One region of the Vibrio sp. 1402 genome, then DNA from elsewhere that is predicted to be linked to it. Evidence: predicted binding sites of a transcription regulator. Region 1 holds the regulator's gene; each other region holds the start of a gene.
What was found. The regulator PurR, encoded in region 1, represses purine synthesis genes. The targets are predictions, from matches to a motif close to TNANGNAAACGTTTNCNTNA.
Positions count from the first base shown of each region.

Region 2: a site for PurR is predicted at 2,195-2,214, ahead of folD (bifunctional methylenetetrahydrofolate dehydrogenase/methenyltetrahydrofolate cyclohydrolase FolD). Genes of this name have one in related genera too.
Region 3: a site for PurR is predicted at 2,290-2,309, ahead of purT (formate-dependent phosphoribosylglycinamide formyltransferase). Genes of this name have one in related genera too.
Region 4: a site for PurR is predicted at 1,823-1,842, ahead of purL (phosphoribosylformylglycinamidine synthase). Genes of this name have one in related genera too.

Region 1 covers NZ_JAWOWE010000002.1:94,210-98,991, reverse strand. Annotated here, with positions in the region: gene torR (two-component system response regulator TorR) at 1-506, opposite strand, end outside; gene torD (molecular chaperone TorD) at 773-1,420, shown strand; gene purR (HTH-type transcriptional repressor PurR) at 1,889-2,893, shown strand; cyclic di-GMP riboswitch class I at 3,181-3,270, shown strand; gene R7044_RS03885 (TfoX/Sxy family DNA transformation protein) at 3,387-3,977, shown strand; gene R7044_RS03880 (TVP38/TMEM64 family protein) at 4,092-4,778, shown strand.
Region 2 covers NZ_JAWOWE010000009.1:108,429-113,210, forward strand. Annotated here, with positions in the region: gene R7044_RS17005 (NupC/NupG family nucleoside CNT transporter) at 1-1,196, shown strand, start outside; gene folD (bifunctional methylenetetrahydrofolate dehydrogenase/methenyltetrahydrofolate cyclohydrolase FolD) at 1,265-2,125, opposite strand; tRNA gene R7044_RS17015 (tRNA-Arg) at 2,329-2,405, shown strand; gene dptF (DNA phosphorothioation-dependent restriction protein DptF) at 2,739-4,334, shown strand; gene dptG (DNA phosphorothioation-dependent restriction protein DptG) at 4,336-4,782, shown strand, end outside.
Region 3 covers NZ_JAWOWE010000002.1:355,971-360,752, forward strand. Annotated here, with positions in the region: gene R7044_RS05035 (phosphoribosylglycinamide formyltransferase) at 1-10, opposite strand, end outside; gene R7044_RS05040 (thiopurine S-methyltransferase) at 326-976, shown strand; gene purT (formate-dependent phosphoribosylglycinamide formyltransferase) at 1,049-2,224, opposite strand; gene cdd (cytidine deaminase) at 2,368-3,255, opposite strand; gene R7044_RS05055 (LrgB family protein) at 3,686-4,363, opposite strand; gene R7044_RS05060 (CidA/LrgA family protein) at 4,365-4,739, opposite strand.
Region 4 covers NZ_JAWOWE010000010.1:97,369-102,150, reverse strand. Annotated here, with positions in the region: gene purL (phosphoribosylformylglycinamidine synthase) at 1-1,681, opposite strand, end outside; gene mltF (membrane-bound lytic murein transglycosylase MltF) at 1,981-3,558, shown strand; gene tadA (tRNA adenosine(34) deaminase TadA) at 4,147-4,656, opposite strand.

The DNA of each region.
Region 1 (4,782 bases):
AGTTCATACTCTGCTTTAGTTAGTTTTACTGGCTCACCGTTGCGGCTAAGTGCGCGACGTTGAATGTCGAATGTCCACTCCCCAAAGCGCACAATGTGCTCTTCACTGGTTTCATTCGCTTTCGAGCTGCCACTGCGCGCTGCTGAAATACGCCACAGCAAGTTTTTAACGCGAACTAACAGCTCTCTCAGTTCAAAAGGTTTTGTCACATAATCGTCAGCACCCATTTCTAGGCCTACGATTTTATCAATGCTATCCGTGCGTCCTGTTACTAATATGATACCAATATCCGATTGGCTACGTAACTCACGAGTAAGCATCAGGCCGTCTTCACCAGGCAGGTTAATATCCAGCATGATCAGGTCTACATCGCCCGCTTGCAAAACTTCACGCATTTCTGCGCCACTCTCTGCTTCGCTGACTTGGTAGCCCTCATTTTGGAAATATCCCGCAAGCTTACTACGAGTTACAACATCATCTTCTACGACTAATACGTGATAGCTCATTTACACCACTTTTCTGTCTTCTTATTATCCAAGACGTATTCTATTCATAACTAGTAACATTTCTAGTCATAGATACATTAAAACGCAAGATTTAGCGTTTTTATTGATTCAAAACAAGCTTGCCCATTGCTATTAATAAACGGTCATTTTTGACCATAAAACATAACAATTATAGTTACTGCTATTCATTTTAATTGATTACACTTAGGGGATATCCCTAATTGACTTTGTGATGCATGACTTGAAGCATCATTCAGGAGCCCAAAATGCAAGAAGTGAAAGCTTTTAATGAAAAACGCGCTGAAATTTACTGGTGGTTTTCGAGCTTGTTCGCAAAAGAACTAACAGAGAAAGAATTGGAAGCCTATCACAGTGTTGAAATTCGCAGTTTTCTCGCAGGTTTAGGTGAAAATGAGTCGCTGAAACCAGCTGTTGATAGCCTAGTTGATGCATTGAATCGGTTACAAGATCGTGAAGATGCACAACTAGAGCTTGCAGCTGACTTTTGTGAACTGTTTTTGAAGACAGAAAAATACGGCGCTCTTCCTTACGCATCCATGTACATTGGTGAATCAGGTTTACTGAATGACAAGCCAGCTGAGGAAATGGAAAAGTTGATGGCTGAATTTGGCGTTCAAGTAGACGAAAACCTAAAGGAACCTGCGGATCACTTAGCCGTTGAGCTCGACTTTCTCGGGAACATGATTATCCGCTCAAACGAGCTTGAACAAGAAAAACACATGGAAGAAGCCTTCGTTAAACAAAACGACTTTATCCAGCAACAATTGATGTCTTGGTTACCTCAGTTTTCAGACAAATGTAAAAAATTCGACGAATTTGGATTTTACTCGAGTGTCGCGAAACTATTAGTTGCATTTTGTAAACTAGACAGCGCCTACCTTCTTGGGGAATAATTGCCGCCTATTTTTAGGGAGCCTGCCTATCGGGCTTCCTGTATGCCTGAAAGTGACCAATTGTAAGTAACTTGGGTATAATATTCGTTTGCCTTAACTTAGCGCAAAGACGCTTGGTTATTTAGCAGTCAAAATGTGACTTCAAATACACAAATCTCTTGCTGAAAACATTGCTAGTCAGTCCACATAGGGCTAAAATGTGAGCGCAAACGATTAAATATGATTTATATGTAAACCGCTGAAATATAGCGGTTTTTGTGTTTTCTTAACAGGTTGATGGCAATTTCTCATCAGATAGAAAAAAGATAAAATTCATCGACCGATGCTGCTACGCACCCTTTTGTCGCACTTGGATCAACCGCTGCCGAGACACTTAGCGCCAATTTTAGATTGCTAGGTGTGAAACCATTAGAGCATCAGGTACATCCAATACGACATATTTCAGTAGCTCGATACAGGACACCATTTATGGCCACGATAAAAGACGTTGCTCGCTTAGCCGGCGTTTCCACTACGACAGTTTCGCACGTTATCAATAAAACGCGTTTCGTTGCAGAAGCAACGCAAGAAAAAGTAATGAAAGCCGTTGACGAGCTGAATTACGCGCCAAGTGCCGTTGCACGCAGCCTAAAATGCAACTCAACTCGTACGATTGGCATGTTAGTAACTCAATCAACTAACCTATTTTTCTCAGAAGTGATTGATGGCGTTGAGAGCTACTGTTACCGCCAAGGCTATACTCTGATTTTATGTAACACAGGCGGGATTTACGAAAAACAACGCGATTACATTCGTATGCTGGCTGAAAAGCGCGTTGATGGCATCCTAGTGATGTGTTCTGACTTAACCGAAGAACTAAAAGAGATGCTTGACCGTCATGCGGACATTCCTAAAGTGGTCATGGATTGGGGCCCAGAGAGCTCACAAGCAGACAAGATCATGGATAACTCAGAAGAAGGTGGCTACATTGCAACCAAACATCTGATTGACAATGGTCATACGGATATCGCTTGTCTAAGCGGTCATTTTGAAAAGCTTGCTTGCCAAGAGCGCATTGCAGGTTTCCGTCGCGCAATGAGCGAAGCGAACCTAGCTGTAAATGAAGACTGGATCCTTGAAGGTAACTTTGAATGTGATACGGCCGTATTAGTTGCAGATAAAATTACCGCAATGGACAAGCGCCCGACGGCGGTATTCTGTTTTAACGACACAATGGCTCTAGGCCTAATGAGCCGCTTGCAACAAAACGGGATCAAAATTCCTGAAGATATTTCAGTGATCGGCTACGACAACATCGAGCTTGCGGAATACTTCTCTCCACCGCTAACGACTATCCACCAACCTAAACGTCGTGTTGGTAAAAATGCATTCGAAATTCTACTTGAGCGTATCAAAGATAAAGAACACGAAAAACGAATTTTCGAGATGCAACCTGAGCTTGTAATTCGAAATACTGTGAAGAAAATGAACTAAATTTCACTGTATTTAACCGTGTTAAATAAGCGCTCTACAGGGGCGCTTATTTTTTTGGAAAAATTAAGCATTCTCTAATACTTCACACCACTCTAATAACAATTGACTAACGTTAACTCCCTGTTTTATATAAATGTAATATATATTAAGAACTCCTTTTCAAAGGCCAATTTGCACCTTTCCATATGCAAAATAGAGCATTCAATCTATCATTTTTATTGAACCGAAATCACACTTTTAACGCTAAACCGTGATGTTAATTCAATATAAGAAGTATGCTCATTGTGTCACGCACAGGGCAAACCATTCGAAAGAGTGGGACGCAAAGCCTCCGGCCTGAACCATATTACGATATGGAAGGTAGCGGGGTTACCGATGGCAAGTGTGTAAGCAATGACTTTACTCTGTAATGACATTGTTTTTACGCATGTTTGCTACTCTCTCGGACCTGACTTTTGGTGGCGTAATATTAATTACACCGAGATAACAAAACATGGATAAACCGATACTCAAAGACTCTATGAAGCTATTTGAGGCACTTGGTAATATCAAGTCGCGCTCAATGTTTGGTGGCTTCGGACTATTCGCTGATGAAACAATGTTTGCACTAGTGGTAAACAATCAGCTTCATATCAGAGCAGACCAAAAAACTTCATCTGACTTCGAGAAACAAGGGCTAAAGCCTTACGTTTATAAAAAACGTGGCTTTCCAGTCGTTACAAAGTACTACGCTATTTCCAGCGATTTATGGGAATCAAGCGAACGCTTAATCGAAGTAGCGAATCAATCATTGAAAAAGGCAAAGCTTGAGAAAGAACAGCAAGCAAGTACAAAGCCTAACCGTTTGAAAGATTTGCCTAACTTACGACTGGCTACCGAGCGCATGCTAAAAAAAGCCGGCATCGAATCCGTAGAGAAGCTTGAAGAGGAAGGTGCGCTTAACGCCTATAAAGCGATAAGAGATACGCACTCTGCAACCGTCAACATTGAGTTGCTATGGGCACTAGAAGGTGCTATCAACGGCACTCATTGGAGTGTGGTACCTCAAGCTCGCCGAGATGAGTTGATGAACGGCCTCCAATAAAAGTCGGCCTAAAAACTATCTTGTAAAACCGCAGTCTAATCTGCGGTTTTTTTGTGAAATTTTTTCGGTTTTCCTACTGTCTTATTACATATATCCCAAATTGGAATCAAAATTATGAATAAGAAACTGATATTAGGTCTCATCCTACTAGCGGCTATCGTCTTTTTAGGTATTAACTTTGGCCAGTATTTAACCTTAGAGAATGCAAAAGCCCAACAAGAAGCACTAACTACATACATCGATCAGAATTTTGTATTCTCGGCTGCGATTTACTTTTTTACCTACATTGCAATTACCGCTTTTTCTATCCCAGGAGCGGCAGTAGTCACCTTACTTGGTGCAGCCTTATTTGGTTTTTGGACAAGCTTGCTACTGGTTTCTTTCGCTAGCACTATGGGGGCAACACTGGCCTTCTTGAGCAGCCGATACTTATTGCGTGACTGGGTACAAAACAAATTCGGAAATAAACTCAACGCAATTAATCAAGGTGTCGAAAAAGACGGAGCTTTTTATCTATTTTCCTTGCGTCTAATCCCTGTATTCCCTTTCTTTCTAATCAACTTACTGATGGGCTTAACACCGATGTCTGTAGGTCGATTTTATCTCACTAGCCAAATAGGTATGCTGCCAGGCACAGCCGTATATCTGAATGCAGGTACTCAATTAGCAACAATTGAAAGCCTATCGGGCATTGTTTCACCCGCAGTATTAGCGTCTTTTGCGCTATTGGGACTATTTCCAATCATCACTAAATGGGTTATGAATAAAGTAAGGCCGACACCAAGTCAGCAAAACTCGTAATTGG
Region 2 (4,782 bases), on a different contig from region 1:
ACTCAATTATTGGTATCGTAGCCATACTATTCCTAGCATGGCTACTTTCTACAAATAGAAAAAATATAAAGCTGAGAACGGTGTCGTTTGCGTTTGCTTTGCAGGTACTGTTTGCGTTGTTGGTTTTATATGTACCAGCAGGACGAGATGCGCTGAATTCAGTGAGCAGTGTTGTGTCGAATTTGATCAACTATGGTCAAGAGGGCATTGCGTTTTTATTCGGTAATTTGGCGACAGGGGGCTTCACCTTTGCGATCAATGTTCTGGGTATCATCGTTTTCTTCTCCTCTCTTATCTCAGGTCTTTATCACATTGGTGTGATGCCAAAAATCATTAACTTTATCGGTGGTGGTATTCAAAAGCTGCTAGGTATCGGTCGTGCTGAGTCTTTGTCTGCTACGGCGAATATCTTTGTTGGCACCATTGAAGCACCATTAATGGTAAAGCCTTACCTAAAACACATGACTGACTCGCAGTTCTTTGCAGTTATGACAGGTGGTTTAGCGTCAGTTGCTGGCGGAACGTTGGTTGGTTACGCATCACTGGGTGTCGACCTCAATTATCTTATTGCTGCTGCATTTATGTCGGCACCTGCCGGCTTGTTGATGGCAAAAATTTTAATGCCAGAAGATACGGATAAAGCAGCAGATATCGACATTAGCCAAGTTGAAATTCCACGTGCAACTAACGTGGTTGAAGCGTTAGCCGATGGCGCAATGGCGGGTGTTCGTATCGCTGTATCGGTCGGTGGTACGTTGTTAGCGTTCATCAGCGTAATCGCGTTGTTGAACGGGATGCTAGGTTGGGTTGGAGACCTTATTGGTACGACACTAAGCTTTGAGCTTATCTTAGGCTACGTATTTGCACCTGTCGCATGGTTGTTAGGTGTGCCATGGGAAGAGGCGATTACGGCGGGCTCGCTTATTGGTAACAAGATCGTGGTGAACGAGTTCGTCGCTTTCATCCAGCTTGCAGAAGTGAAGTCTCAACTTAGTGAACACTCACAAGCAATCGTGACGTTTGCTTTGTGTGGCTTTGCAAACATCTCAAGCATGGCGATGCTGATTGGTGGGTTAGGCTCTTTGGTACCAGAAAAGCGTGCATTTGTTTCTAAGCATGGTTTCCGTGCGATTATCGCTGGTGTCATGGCGAACTTAATGAGCGCTTCTATTGCGGGCGTGATTTTAAGTCTGTAATTGAAATAGATATCAACAATTAGCAAAAGGGCTCCTCGCGGAGCCTTTTTCGTATCTGAAGTTTTACGTTATTTGTCTGTGTGGAACTGTTCGCAAGCGAGCATCGTGTTCTCAATTAAACTTGCGACGGTCATTGGGCCAACGCCACCAGGAACAGGAGTAATAAAGCTCGCACTTTCACGTGCTTTGTCGTACTCCACGTCGCCAACTAGTTTGCCTGAGTCAAGACGGTTAATACCGACATCGACCACCACTGCGCCTTTTTTAATCCACTCACCAGGGATGAAGTTAGGCTTACCAACCGCAACCACGACAACGTCAGCTTGACGCACATGACTCTCTAGGTCTTTGGTAAAACGGTGACATGTTGTTGTTGTGCAGCCCGCAAGCAGCAGCTCAAGTGTCATTGGACGACCAACAATGTTTGATGCGCCAACCACAACCGCATGTTTACCACGCAGCTCAATGTTGTAACGGTCGAGTAGGGTAATGATGCCCTTTGGCGTGCAAGAGCGAAGCTTTGGAATACGTTGCGCAAGACGGCCAACGTTATAAGGGTGGAAGCCATCCACGTCCTTCTCTGGGTGAATGCGCTCTAAAACATGTGTTGTGTCTATGCCCGCAGGAAGGGGTAATTGCACTAGAATGCCGTCAATTTCATCATCGTTGTTTAATTCATCAATCAGCGCTAGTAACTCTTCTTCTGAGCTAGACGCAGGAAGGTCAAAAGACTTAGAAACAAACCCAACTTCTTCACATGCGCGGCGTTTGCTACCGACATAAACCTGAGAAGCAGGATCTTCACCAACTAGAACCACTGCTAAACCAGGAGCACGTAGCCCAGCTTCAACACGTGCTTTAACACGTGCAGCCACTTCGGATCGAACAGTTTGGGAAATGAGAGTTCCGTCTATATTTTGAGCAGTCATGACTTTCCTTATAAATTAAGAAGGCAGATTATCTGCGGCGCATTGTCGCAGAATTTCTTATTAACATCCATACGCAAACGTTTGCTTTGTGGTGTTTTTGAACATTAAGCGTTTTAATGGACTTTTTTTAGGCATTCAGATCAGAATGTTATGAAAACCCGTTGATTTACCCGTTTGAACTCGTATAATCCTGTCCCTGTAGCGCGCCCTTAGCTCAGCTGGATAGAGCACGTCCCTTCTAAGGATGTGGTCATTGGTTCGAATCCAATAGGGCGTGCCATTTATTCAAAAGCCCCGATAACTCTTTGAGTTGTCGGGGCTTTGTCGTTTCTGGAAACGAATTTTTCTAAAGCGAAACTTGGTGGCTAGTACTGTTTTAGCTGATAATCATACATAAGTTGGAATACCTGACTAACAATAATGTCAGCTAGCTCATGTTTTTCTAAGGGAAGATTTAACTTTTTTACTCATTAGATAATATACTAATCGCATATTCACGTTTCATCTCTCAATATATACATCCTCAAACGGTATGCTATAAAGTAATTTTGGGATTTGATAATATTTACGCTCATAAATAATATCTGTTATTCATATTTGAAGAGAAATAACCTTGAATTTAGCACAAGCCCTCAGCATCCTCTCCAAGTCCTCACCCTATGCGGTGAGCACCGAAAGAGAGAAAAATCAAGATCTTCTGGCCGAGTACAAGCATCACATCTATATCGAAACTGAAATTGAAACTGATTTCAAGAAAGCGCTTCTGTCTGCAAAAAAAGATGAAATCATTTTTTTATGTGGCAGTAGTGGCGATGGCAAGTCGGAGATATTGACCCGATATAGCCAAAAACATAGAGCAACGCATGATTTTCATCTTGATGCGACACATAGCTTTAATCCTAGCCAGACAGCGATTCATGCGTTAGATGAGCGTTTCAGTCAATTCAAAAAAAATGACAAGCCACTCGTTGTTGGCATTAATATTGGTATGTTGGGTAACTATGCTGAGGAAGGTGCTGACCAACATAGCGATGTGAAATCGTCGATAAAGGCTTTTTTGGAAAATCAAACGGACGACATTCCAGCAAACCATACATTTCTAGATTTCGAACAGTATCCGAAATTCACTCTTGGCCACGAAGTGAGCACATCCGATTTTGCGGCTCAGTTCCTTGCTCGCTTAACTGAGCCAACTTTAGATAACCCGTTTTACGCGCTCTACGACAATGAAGTGAAAAAATCCGGTCATAGCGTATTGACTGCAAACTACGCTTTATTGGGTTTGGATTCCGTTCAAAAGAACATTATCGCTCTACTACTCAAAGCGCGTTTGATCAAAGACCAATTTTTAACGGCACGTGCTTTACTAGATTTTGTTTTTCAGATCTTAGCAACGGATGGTTACCTTTTCGACAACTTATTCTCTGGCGCGGATAACGAGCTGCTGGAGCACATTCAGAGCTTTGACCCAGGCAATATTCATACTCGCAAGATTGATGAGTTTGTTTTGCAATTTGGTTTAGGCATTGAAGATGAAGGTTTTACTCAGTTGAAAGAACAAGTGAAGCCGCTCGGTGTATTTGACGTATCAAGTGCTACTTCTTATCTGCGCATGGTTTACTTGCTCAAAGATGAAGAGCGGTTTGCAAACGAATACATCAACGAATTGAAAGTCGACTTCGATAACTCCTTAGTTAATCAGTATGCAAATATCTGGTTACTTCATCGGGAATTTGACGGTTCAGCTAAGCAGAGAAGAGATCTCAACAAATTCTATAAAGATATCTTAATTTCGGCTATCCACCGTTACTGCAACCGTAACTCCCCCACGCTTGATAAAGACCAGTTTTTTATCTCGGAATACAATGGATTTAAAACTGCGGCAGAGTTAGAGGTTAAACCTGATTTTACAGCTATCAAAACTCAAGGTGTTGGCAAAATTGGTTCTTTCAATGCGCACATCCGTGCTGATGATAACGCACTGCTTCCAATGCCAATCAGTATTAACTTACTTGAGTTGCTAGAAAAGGTTAATCAGGGATATCGACCGAATAAGCACGATAAAAATGCGGTGCTTTTGTTAGATGAGGTGATTGAACAGCTCATCACTGTTGCAAACGAGAAGAACACCCTGTTTATCCTGAAAAATGATAAGCGCTACAAGATCGTCAATGAAGATGACGAGTATTTCGAAGTGAGTGGTATTTAAGATGACAATGGATAAATACATCAAACCGTTTAATCAGAAATTGCCACAAACGGCGGAAGACGTACCCAATAAAAACAGCTTGAACAGTTATTTGCCAATTCGTACCAAAGGTAATGACTTTGATAGCGACGCGGTGATTGGTCTTGTATTGCGTGGATTATTACGTAAGAAGATTGAAGGCTACAAATACGAGGATTTTGTCTCTGATTGTCAGTCTGCGTTTGAAGAGAAATTAGGCGAAGAAGAGTTTTGGGAAGTACTACGAGAGATGTACTTTGATAACAAAGATATCTTCTCTGTGAGTCCTGAGCTTTTACTATTTCGAGCGCAAAAAGGTGAGTTTTCAGCAGGTGACTCTCGTGTTGCTTCTATGTTTACCAACTTACTTCAGAACATGCGTGTCGAAGAGTTTGATGCAAAACTCAACTTTATCGAGCGAGAGATGCTT
Region 3 (4,782 bases), 260 kb from region 1:
ATAAGCTCATTCACTCTCCTTAACTTGCTTGTACTTAGAAAATAGGGAACATAAAGGTCGCTAAGTTCGGCAAATCAGGTACTAACTTATAAATGGGGCCATTACGAAAGATTCCAAGGTTTCAGTTTTATCTTGAAGTAGAATCGTGCGTTAGATCACCATTTCTCTTTTCTTTATTCTGATTATCAGATAAAGGCGCGTCTCCTATGAGACCGATTACATCCTATCACCGCAGTATTAACCAAAGATGAACGGCATAGACAAATTGAAAAAAAACGTTAGTCTTACCTCTCAAAATGAAAACAGCCGACAAGTAGAAAGTAAAATGAGAGACCAAGAATTTTGGCATAACAAATGGGCCAGCAATCAAATCGGATTTCACTTGGAAGATGTAAACCCGCTATTACCAGTATATTGGAAACACACTAATCCAAAGCGTGAAGATAAAGTGTTAGTTCCTTTATGTGGAAAGTCAGAAGACTTGATTTGGCTAGCGATGAAGCATGATTCGGTTGAAGGCGTTGAGCTAAGCCATATTGCTGTGCGTGCCTTTTTTGCTGAACATTTTTACACGCCAACGGTAACGCCTCTTAATGGCATGCACGAGCTTTATCAATTTGATGAGCTCTCTATTTATACTGGGGACTTTTTCACTGCACCAGTATCTCAAGCCGATATCATTTATGATCGCGCCGCGTTGGTTGCTTTACCGCAAGATATGCGAGAGGAGTATGTAGAGCGTCTCAAGCAACTTTTGAACCCAGGCGGTCGTATTTTGCTTGTTACACTCAACTATCCTCAAGAAGAGATGGCGGGGCCTCCATTTAGCGTGCCGGTCGAAGAGATTGAGCAGTTATTTTCAGGTTACAAAGTTACTTGTTTGAACGTAGATGAAGCTGACGAGAATCATCCTAAAATTGCGAAAAAAGGCTTAAGTCGCTTCTCTGAAGAAGTGTACTTAATCGAGAGTGAATAGGCTCTCTTCGGTTTGGAACACGAAATAGCGCAGCAATTTGAGCTGCGCTATTTTTGTATGAGTGGTTCGTATTTAATAAATGATATTCACTTTTGAAGCACTTTCAACAGCATCTTGAACGGCTTCTTCGGTGGTTTTTCGTCGCGTAAGGACAACACCTAAACGGCGGCGACCATCGATTTCTGGCTTACCGAATAGACGAACTTGTGTTTGAGGTTGAGCTAAAGCTTTGCTTAGGTTTTCAAAGCGAATGTTTGTGGAAGTCCCTTGTCCAAGAATAACAGCAGACGCAGATGGGCCATATTGCACAATATTATTAATTGGCATTCCGGTAAACGCGCGCACGTGGAGAGCAAACTCAGACATTTCCTGCGAAATCATTGTAACCATACCCGTATCGTGAGGGCGAGGAGAGACCTCATTGAAAATGACTTTATCGCCTTTGACAAACAGCTCTACACCAAAGATGCCGTAGCCACCGAGCGCGTTTACCACTTTCTCAGCCGTGTATTCAGCTGCTTTTACTGCGTTTTCTGACATAGCTTGCGGTTGCCATGATTCGCGGTAGTCGCCATCTTCCTGACGATGACCAATTGGAGCACAGAAATGCACACCGTCAACGGCTCTGATGGTCAATAAAGTGATTTCGTAATCGAAGTCGATAAAACCTTCCACGATAACGCGACCTGCACCCGTACGTCCGCCTTCCTGAGCGTAATCCCATGCTTTTGTAACGTCGTCTTCGGTCTTGATAACACTTTGCCCTTTACCGGAAGAGCTCATCACTGGCTTCACCACGCACGGAATACCCACATGTTCAACCGCGGCTTTGAAGTCTTCAAAGTTATCTGCAAAACGATAAGGTGAAGTCGTCAATTCCAGTTCTTCTGCTGCCAAACGTCGGATACCTTCACGATTCATTGTTAGCCTGGTTGCCTTAGCGGTTGGAACAACATTCAGTCCTTTCTCTTCAAGCTCTACCAGTTTGCCGGTTGCGATGGCTTCAATTTCTGGTACGACGTAAGTAGGTTGTTCCTTCGTAATAACTTCTTCTAAGGCGTTCCCATCTAACATGTCGATAACATAACTACGGTGAGCGACTTGCATCGCTGGAGCATTGGCATAGCGATCACAAGCAATCACTTCTAAACCAAGTCTCTGGCATTCAATGGCGACTTCTTTACCGAGTTCGCCAGAGCCTAAAAGTAATACACGGGTAGTATTTGCGCTAGTTGCAGTGCCAAACATAGTGTTCCCTTACAAAATAGAGTGATGAGACAGAAATTGCAGGAGATCATACTGAAGTTTTATGACAAAGCAAACGTTTGCTTTTGGTTTTTAGGTAATAAAAAAGCTCTACATGTTGTAGAGCTTTTTGTTGAATTTGTCGTTTATACGTTGACAAAACTAAGCGGAATATCTGGATTCAACGCTTCCAACGTTGATTGCGTATCGGCTAAGTGACTGATCTTACCTTCAGAGTTTTCTACCAATGCAGCGGCTTTGATGCTGTCAAAGGTTTCACCCGCAAGTAAAACTTGGATTAGCGCAACTTGTAGCGGTGGCAAGCTAGGATTAAACGCTGCATTTTCTGCATAAGCACCTTGGAATACACGGCCGCTAGTCATCTCTAATGCTAAACCACTCAAGTTGTTGGTGTATGGAGAGTGGCTCATGTTCATCGCTTCAACTGCACTTTGGATGAGTGCGTCTTCATCATCACATGAGAACTGGTGTTTAACTTCTGCCATTAAGCCGGACTCGATACCGAGATCGTTTGGTCCAAAGGCTTCAGGCAGGTATTCATGAAGTGACTTTTCTTCGCGTTCTGGGAGCTGGATTTTAAGCTCGTTTGCGGTAGATAACTCATTCATGAACTGGCGGCAGTGACCACATGGGCTGAAGTTGATAGTGATATCCTTAACACCACGTTCGCCTTTCATCCAAGCATGGCTAATCGCAGACTGCTCTGCGTGAACCGTTTGACCCAACTGTACACCAAAGAATTCCATGTTGGCACCGAAGTAAAGGCGACCTGAAAGACCACGAACGATAGCGCCGACATAAAAGTCAGAAAGGGGAGCATAGGAGTACGCTGCGGCAAAAGGAAGTAGCGCAACACGAAGCTCTTTGTCTGATAGACCGGTAGCTGAAAGCAACTGCTCAAATTGTTGAACTGAAAGCGTAGCATCAAAATCATCAGCTTGGATGATAGGAGCAAGTTGTTTGGAAAGTGCTTCTGGAGCGCCTGCTAGCGCCTGTTCAATGCGACTTTTCATGTTGAATCCTTGTTATTGCATGGACAGTTATTCTATGTGAAAGATAGAAATGTTCCGTGCGTTAGATCACGATAAATAATGCAATTGATAATTCCGTTACATAATTAGAGTGAGCTCACACATGTATTCGATTGCACAGGTGTGAAGCGTTATCTCCGTCTCACAATTAACCATATCAGTATATGTTCATATGACCAAGGAGCAGGAGTATGTTACCCACGCGACTTTACCGCTATGCTACTTTATACCTACGTAATCTAGAGCGAGTGGTAGCAGCTAGAATGCTAATGCTATGAATGTATATCTCAGTCAAGTCCCTTCACGATATTACTGGGTGAGTTTGATAGATAAGATAGGGTTTTGAAAAGGGATAAGTAAGAAACGGAAAGGCTACGGCCTGCCGGAAGGAGGGCAGACCGAGAGCGCTTAACTATTGATATAGCCAGACCGCCAAAGCAAAAAAACTTGGAGCCAAAATAGAAGTTATGATCCCACATAAAACCAATGCGAGTGATGAGAACGCGGCATCTATGGGCTGTTTCTCTGCACAAGTAGCGGTGCCTAAGGCATGAGAGACTGTACCCATTGTCAGACCACGTGCAATCGGGTGTTTAATTCCAATTAAGTTGTAAATTGGGTATGCCAAAATCGCGCCCAATAAACCAACAATCAGAACCAAGATCGCCGCAACGGCAGCTTCACCACCGAGGTGACTCGAAATTTCCATTGCTATTGGCGTAGTGACGGATTTACCCACTAGACTTGCGATTAAACTGATATCTGCTTTGAAAGCGACTGCGATCAAGGTGGTTGTCATCATCGACATCACACTGCCTACTGTGCAAGCAAAAGTGATGATTCGCCAGTTTGCTTTAATCTGTGGTAGTTGTTCATATAGCGGGTAAGCCAGAGCAACTACGGCTGGTTGAAGTAAAAAACTGATCCCTTCGTTATCCGCATAATACGTTTCAAACGGTACATTTAAGTAAGTAAGCAAAGGAATGAGCACTGCAATACTGATCAGCAAAGGATTTGCTAGAGGATTATTCACTTTGATTGCGATTTGGCGCGCGACAAGAAAAACCGCAATGGTAACAACTAACCACATATCAGTGTTTCTCCTGTAGCAAGTAATCCAGCAGCCAAGCGAGGCTGACCAGTACAATGAGTGAGCCGCCAACCGCGCTAGCGATGATAGGGAGAGCATTGGCGAGTAGTAGGTCGAAATGCTGCATTAATCCCACGCTGATAGGAACGAACAATAAGATCATATAGCGGATAAATAGCGTGGCGCCCGGTTTGACCCAGTCGACTTTTACAAGCCCAAGAGTCATGGAGAAAAACAGTACGAGCATACCGATGACACTTCCTGGAACGGAAACGCCAGTGAACTTTTGAATGGTAATTCCGATGCCAAGTGCTCCCATGATGAGGAAGATTGAAATGAGCAGTTGGATCAGTTGTAAGAATCGTTCTTTAATCATTTTGACAGTATATAAACAACAAGCACACCATAAGGTGCGCTTG
Region 4 (4,782 bases), on a different contig from region 1:
GCGCTACCGCTAGAACGTAACGTTCCTGTGATTCGTTACACCAGATTTCCAGTGGGCTCATGCCCGGCTCATCGTTTGGTACATCGCGTAATTGGAACTTACCGCCACGCTCACCGTCGTCGACAAGTTCAGGCAATGCGTTAGAGATACCGCCTGCACCCACATCGTGGATAAATGCGATTGGGTTATCGTCGCCTAACTGCCAACAACGGTCGATCACTTCCTGACAGCGACGTTCCATCTCTGGGTTTTCACGCTGTACCGAAGCGAAGTCCAGATCTTCTGCTGACTGACCAGATGCCATGGAAGATGCCGCACCACCACCAAGACCGATGTTCATTGCCGGACCACCAAGTACGATTAGGCTCGCACCTACAGGGATCTCTTTCTTCTGTACGTGTTCATCGCGGATGTTACCCATACCACCAGCAATCATGATTGGTTTGTGGTAACCACGAATTTCTTCACCCGCATGAGAAGTGACTTTTTCTTCGTAAGTACGGAAGTAACCCAATAGATTTGGACGACCAAATTCGTTGTTGAATGCCGCGCCGCCAAGAGGGCCTTCAAGCATGATGTCTAACGCATTCACAATACGACCCGGCTTGCCGAAGTCGGTTTCCCATGGCTGTTCAAAACCAGGAATACGTAAGTTAGAAGTTGTAAAACCAACCAGACCCGCTTTTGGCTTACCGCCGATACCCGTCGCGCCTTCGTCACGAATTTCACCGCCTGAGCCAGTCGATGCGCCCGGCCACGGAGAGATTGCCGTTGGGTGGTTGTGCGTTTCTACCTTCATCAAGATGTGCGTATCTTCATGGTGGTACGTGTATTGACGAGATTTAGGGTCAGGGAAGAAACGCCCCGCTTTAGAACCTGTCATAACGGCTGCGTTGTCTTTGTATGCAGACAGCACATAGTCAGGTGTCGTTTCAAAAGTGTTTTTGATCATTTTGAACAAAGACTTAGGTTGATCTACCCCGTCGATAGTCCAATCTGCGTTAAAAATTTTGTGGCGACAATGCTCTGAGTTCGCCTGAGCAAACATCATCAATTCAATGTCGTTTGGGTTACGCCCAAGCTTAGTAAAGTTCTCTACCAAGTAATCAATTTCATCTTCTGCGAGTGCCAAGCCAAGGGAAACGTTTGCCTCTTCAAGCGCCAGACGACCGCCAGCTAAGATATCAACATGTGCTACAGGCTTAGGCTCTGCAACAGTAAATAATGCTGATGCGGCTTCAAATTCTGTGAATACTGTTTCCATCATGCGGTCGTGAATTAACGCTTTAACAGCGTCAGCTTGAGCTTCTGATAGAACAACTGAAGATTCGACATAATAAGCCGTACCACGCTCTAGACGTTTCACTTTATCCAGACCACAGTTAACAGCGATATCGGTAGATTTAGAAGACCAAGGCGAGATAGTGCCAGGACGAGGCGTGACAAGAAGTAGAAGACCTTCAGGCTCATGCTCATGCTCATGCTCTTCGATGGTTGGGCCGTAAGTTAGTAACTTTTCAAGTTTTTCTAACTCTTGGTCATCAAGGTCTGACTTTAGATCGGCAAAGTGCATAAACTCGGCATAAATGCTAGTTACAGGCAGATCTTGTTCACGACAAAGTTCCAGTAGTTTATTAACACGAAACTCAGAAAGAGCTGGGGAGCCACGCAAAATTCTCATGTGCTTAGGTCTCTTATGCAATTGATTAAGGTGATATTGGAATAAATTCAGACACTTAAAATAAGCCCTGTCGAACCTATGCCGATTCCACCTCGTCATTGCGAGCGCATTATATAGTAATTGTTTTTGTGATGTAACATCAAAAGCAACCGTTTGCGTCATTTTTTTTGTCAAATTTGAATTACAACTAAAATGTCGATAAAACACACAATGTCACGTTATAAGTGTGTGATTCACTTTGCCCCATGAGCTCGCTTTGATATAAAGGCAAATAGAAATTTTCCAAGATGTACCTATTAATGCAAATAAGTCACTTCAACCGGCTCAAGCGCAGTGCTCTAATTTTAGTTTCTGTTCTTTTACTCTCTGCTTGCCAGATTGAGTCGGAGCCCAAAAGTGAATTTGAAAAAATTCAAGAACGTGGTGTGCTTCGTGTTGGCACGCTAAACAATCAGCTTTCCTACTACATAGGTCCCGATGGTCCCGCAGGGTTGGATTACGAATTGGCGCGTCAGTTTGCGGAGCAGCTCGGCGTCAAACTCGAGATTAAACCAGCCTTTCGCCAGGCTGAGCTTTTTCCTGCTCTTAAGAAAGGAGATATCGATATCATCGCTACGGGTTTAAATCAAACGTCACAAGCAGTCAAACGATTTAGACCAGGCCCTGCCTATTATTATGTAAGCCAACAAGTGGTATATAAAAAAGGGCAACTTCGACCACGTGATATCGAACAACTCATTGAATACCAAGCCTCGAAAGACGACGAGTCCGACGAAGATACAAATGCAGGCGCTCAAACATTAAAGATCGTTGAACAATCGCAATATGTTCCGACCCTAACAGCGTTAAAGAAGCAGTATCCAGAACTTCAGTTTGAAATTGTTGGTGATGCTGACACGAGAGACTTACTCAAATACGTATCGAAGGGTGAGTTACGTTTTACTGTGACTGATTCGGTGGAACTTTCCCTAGCTCAACGCCTTTACCCCGATCTTGCGCTCGCGTTCGAACTTACAGAAGATCAACCTGTGTCTTGGTTTACTCGACGTTCTGAAGACGAAAGCTTGTATGCAATGCTGATAGAGTTTTTCGGTAACATCAAACAATCAGGAGAACTGTCCACCCTCGAAGAAAAGTACATTGGTCATATTGAAGCATTTGACTACGTTGATACTCGCGCATTCATTCGAGCTCTGGATGACAAATTGCCTAAATGGGCACCTTTATTCCAAAAATACAGCGAAGAGTTCGACTGGCGATTAATTGCAGCATTGGCTTATCAAGAGTCACACTGGAAACCAACAGCAAAATCGCCAACGGGTGTTAGGGGGATGATGATGCTGACTCTGCCAACGGCGAAAAGCGTCGGGGTGACTGACCGTTTGGACCCTGAGCAATCTGTTCGTGGTGGTGTCGAGTACTTACGTCGTATTGTAAGTCGCGTGCCTGATAGCATTAACGAGCATGAAAAAATATGGTTTGCGTTAGCTTCATACAATATTGGTTACGGCCACATGATGGACGCACGACGACTCACCAAAGCACAAGGTGGCGATCCGAACGCTTGGGCTGATGTAAAAGACAGGCTGCCTTTACTGCGTCAGAAGCGCTATTACAGTCAAACTCGCTATGGGTACGCCAGAGGCGATGAAGCGCGTAATTACGTAGAAAATATTCGACGTTACTACCAATCCATCATTGGTCATGTCAGCCAACAGCCAGCGATTGATGAGAATAGCGATGACTTGCAAGTGATTCCGCCGCTCAACCCCGACATTTTGATATCGGGCGCAGTAGAGACCGTCGTAGAACAAGTCTCTGGCGCTTCTGACGTCACGGTTGAAGAAGACACCGAACAAGAAAGCATTGAAGAATAAACCCGCGGTAAACTAAAAAATGACGAGCCTATGAAGCTCGTCATTTTTGTTGAGTCCTAACGAAAACTTATCTAGACTCCAATATTCTGAGTGACACCAACCACACTCAACCATTCCTTTGGTTGGTCGCCTTTTCTTCATCGTTAGTAAAACTGATTGCTTTGTAACAGATTACTTTACAACCACATGGTTTAGCTCACTTGATGAAGCGGCGCTTTCGGCTACACTCTGCCGAAATAACGTCACTCCTATTATTAAGCATCGTATTGAAATTGTTTGCTGGCTCTGTGCAATGCAGAAGTCAAATGAAGAACGTTTAAACCATACAATGTTTAGTGCGATTATCGAGCCTATTGCCAAGCATCGATGAGCCGCGCTTTACTGGTATAAGTCTTGTCTGCAGGAGGTTTTGAATATGAGAAGACGTAGAGTGCAGTCAAAGCGTTTAAATAACACAGTAGCTGCTATCCGACGTAAACGTAAACTGACATGTATGAAAAAGAAAGTAAGTTCACGTAATCGTGTTTTTGTACATTTAGTCAATCACTAGTGCGTCCAAGCAAACATCTACCACGTTGTAGGTGTTTGCTAGCCCTCACTACTCCTACTACCTTGTTCGCTCTCTCCATTTTCTAATGCTTTTTGTGCTTGCTTCTTCGCTTTAATTTCCTTTCGGCGGCGCTTAAAAAACGCTTGTAGCTGAGTGCGGCACTCATCTTCTAGCAGCCCCTTTTCAACTAAGGCGTAATGGTAAGCTGCTTGGCTTTCAAACAAATTAAGCACTGTTCCTGCAGCTCCAGCTTTTAAATCTGGCGCTCCAAAAACAACCCGCTTAACGCGGCTATGCAATAAGGCTCCGGCACACATTGGGCATGGCTCAAGTGTTACATATAACGTCGTATCCAGAAGACGGTAATTTTCTAGCTTTTGGCCTGCTTTACGCAGTGTTTGGATCTCAGCATGTGCGGTAGCGTCATGGGTGCCAATAGAGCGGTTCCAGCCCTCAGCGATAATTTCACCATCTTTGACAAGCACTGCGCCGACAGGTACTTCCCCCTCAGCTTCTGCTTGCTCAGCAAGCTCCATCGCTCTGCGCATAAACAATTCATCTTGAGGGGTAAACGGATGGTTAGACAAAGGAGGCTCCAAAGAAACAAAAAACGATTGAAGTCAGGAATTTTATCACCAACTCGGTTTCACTACAGCAACACATCACGAGACAAA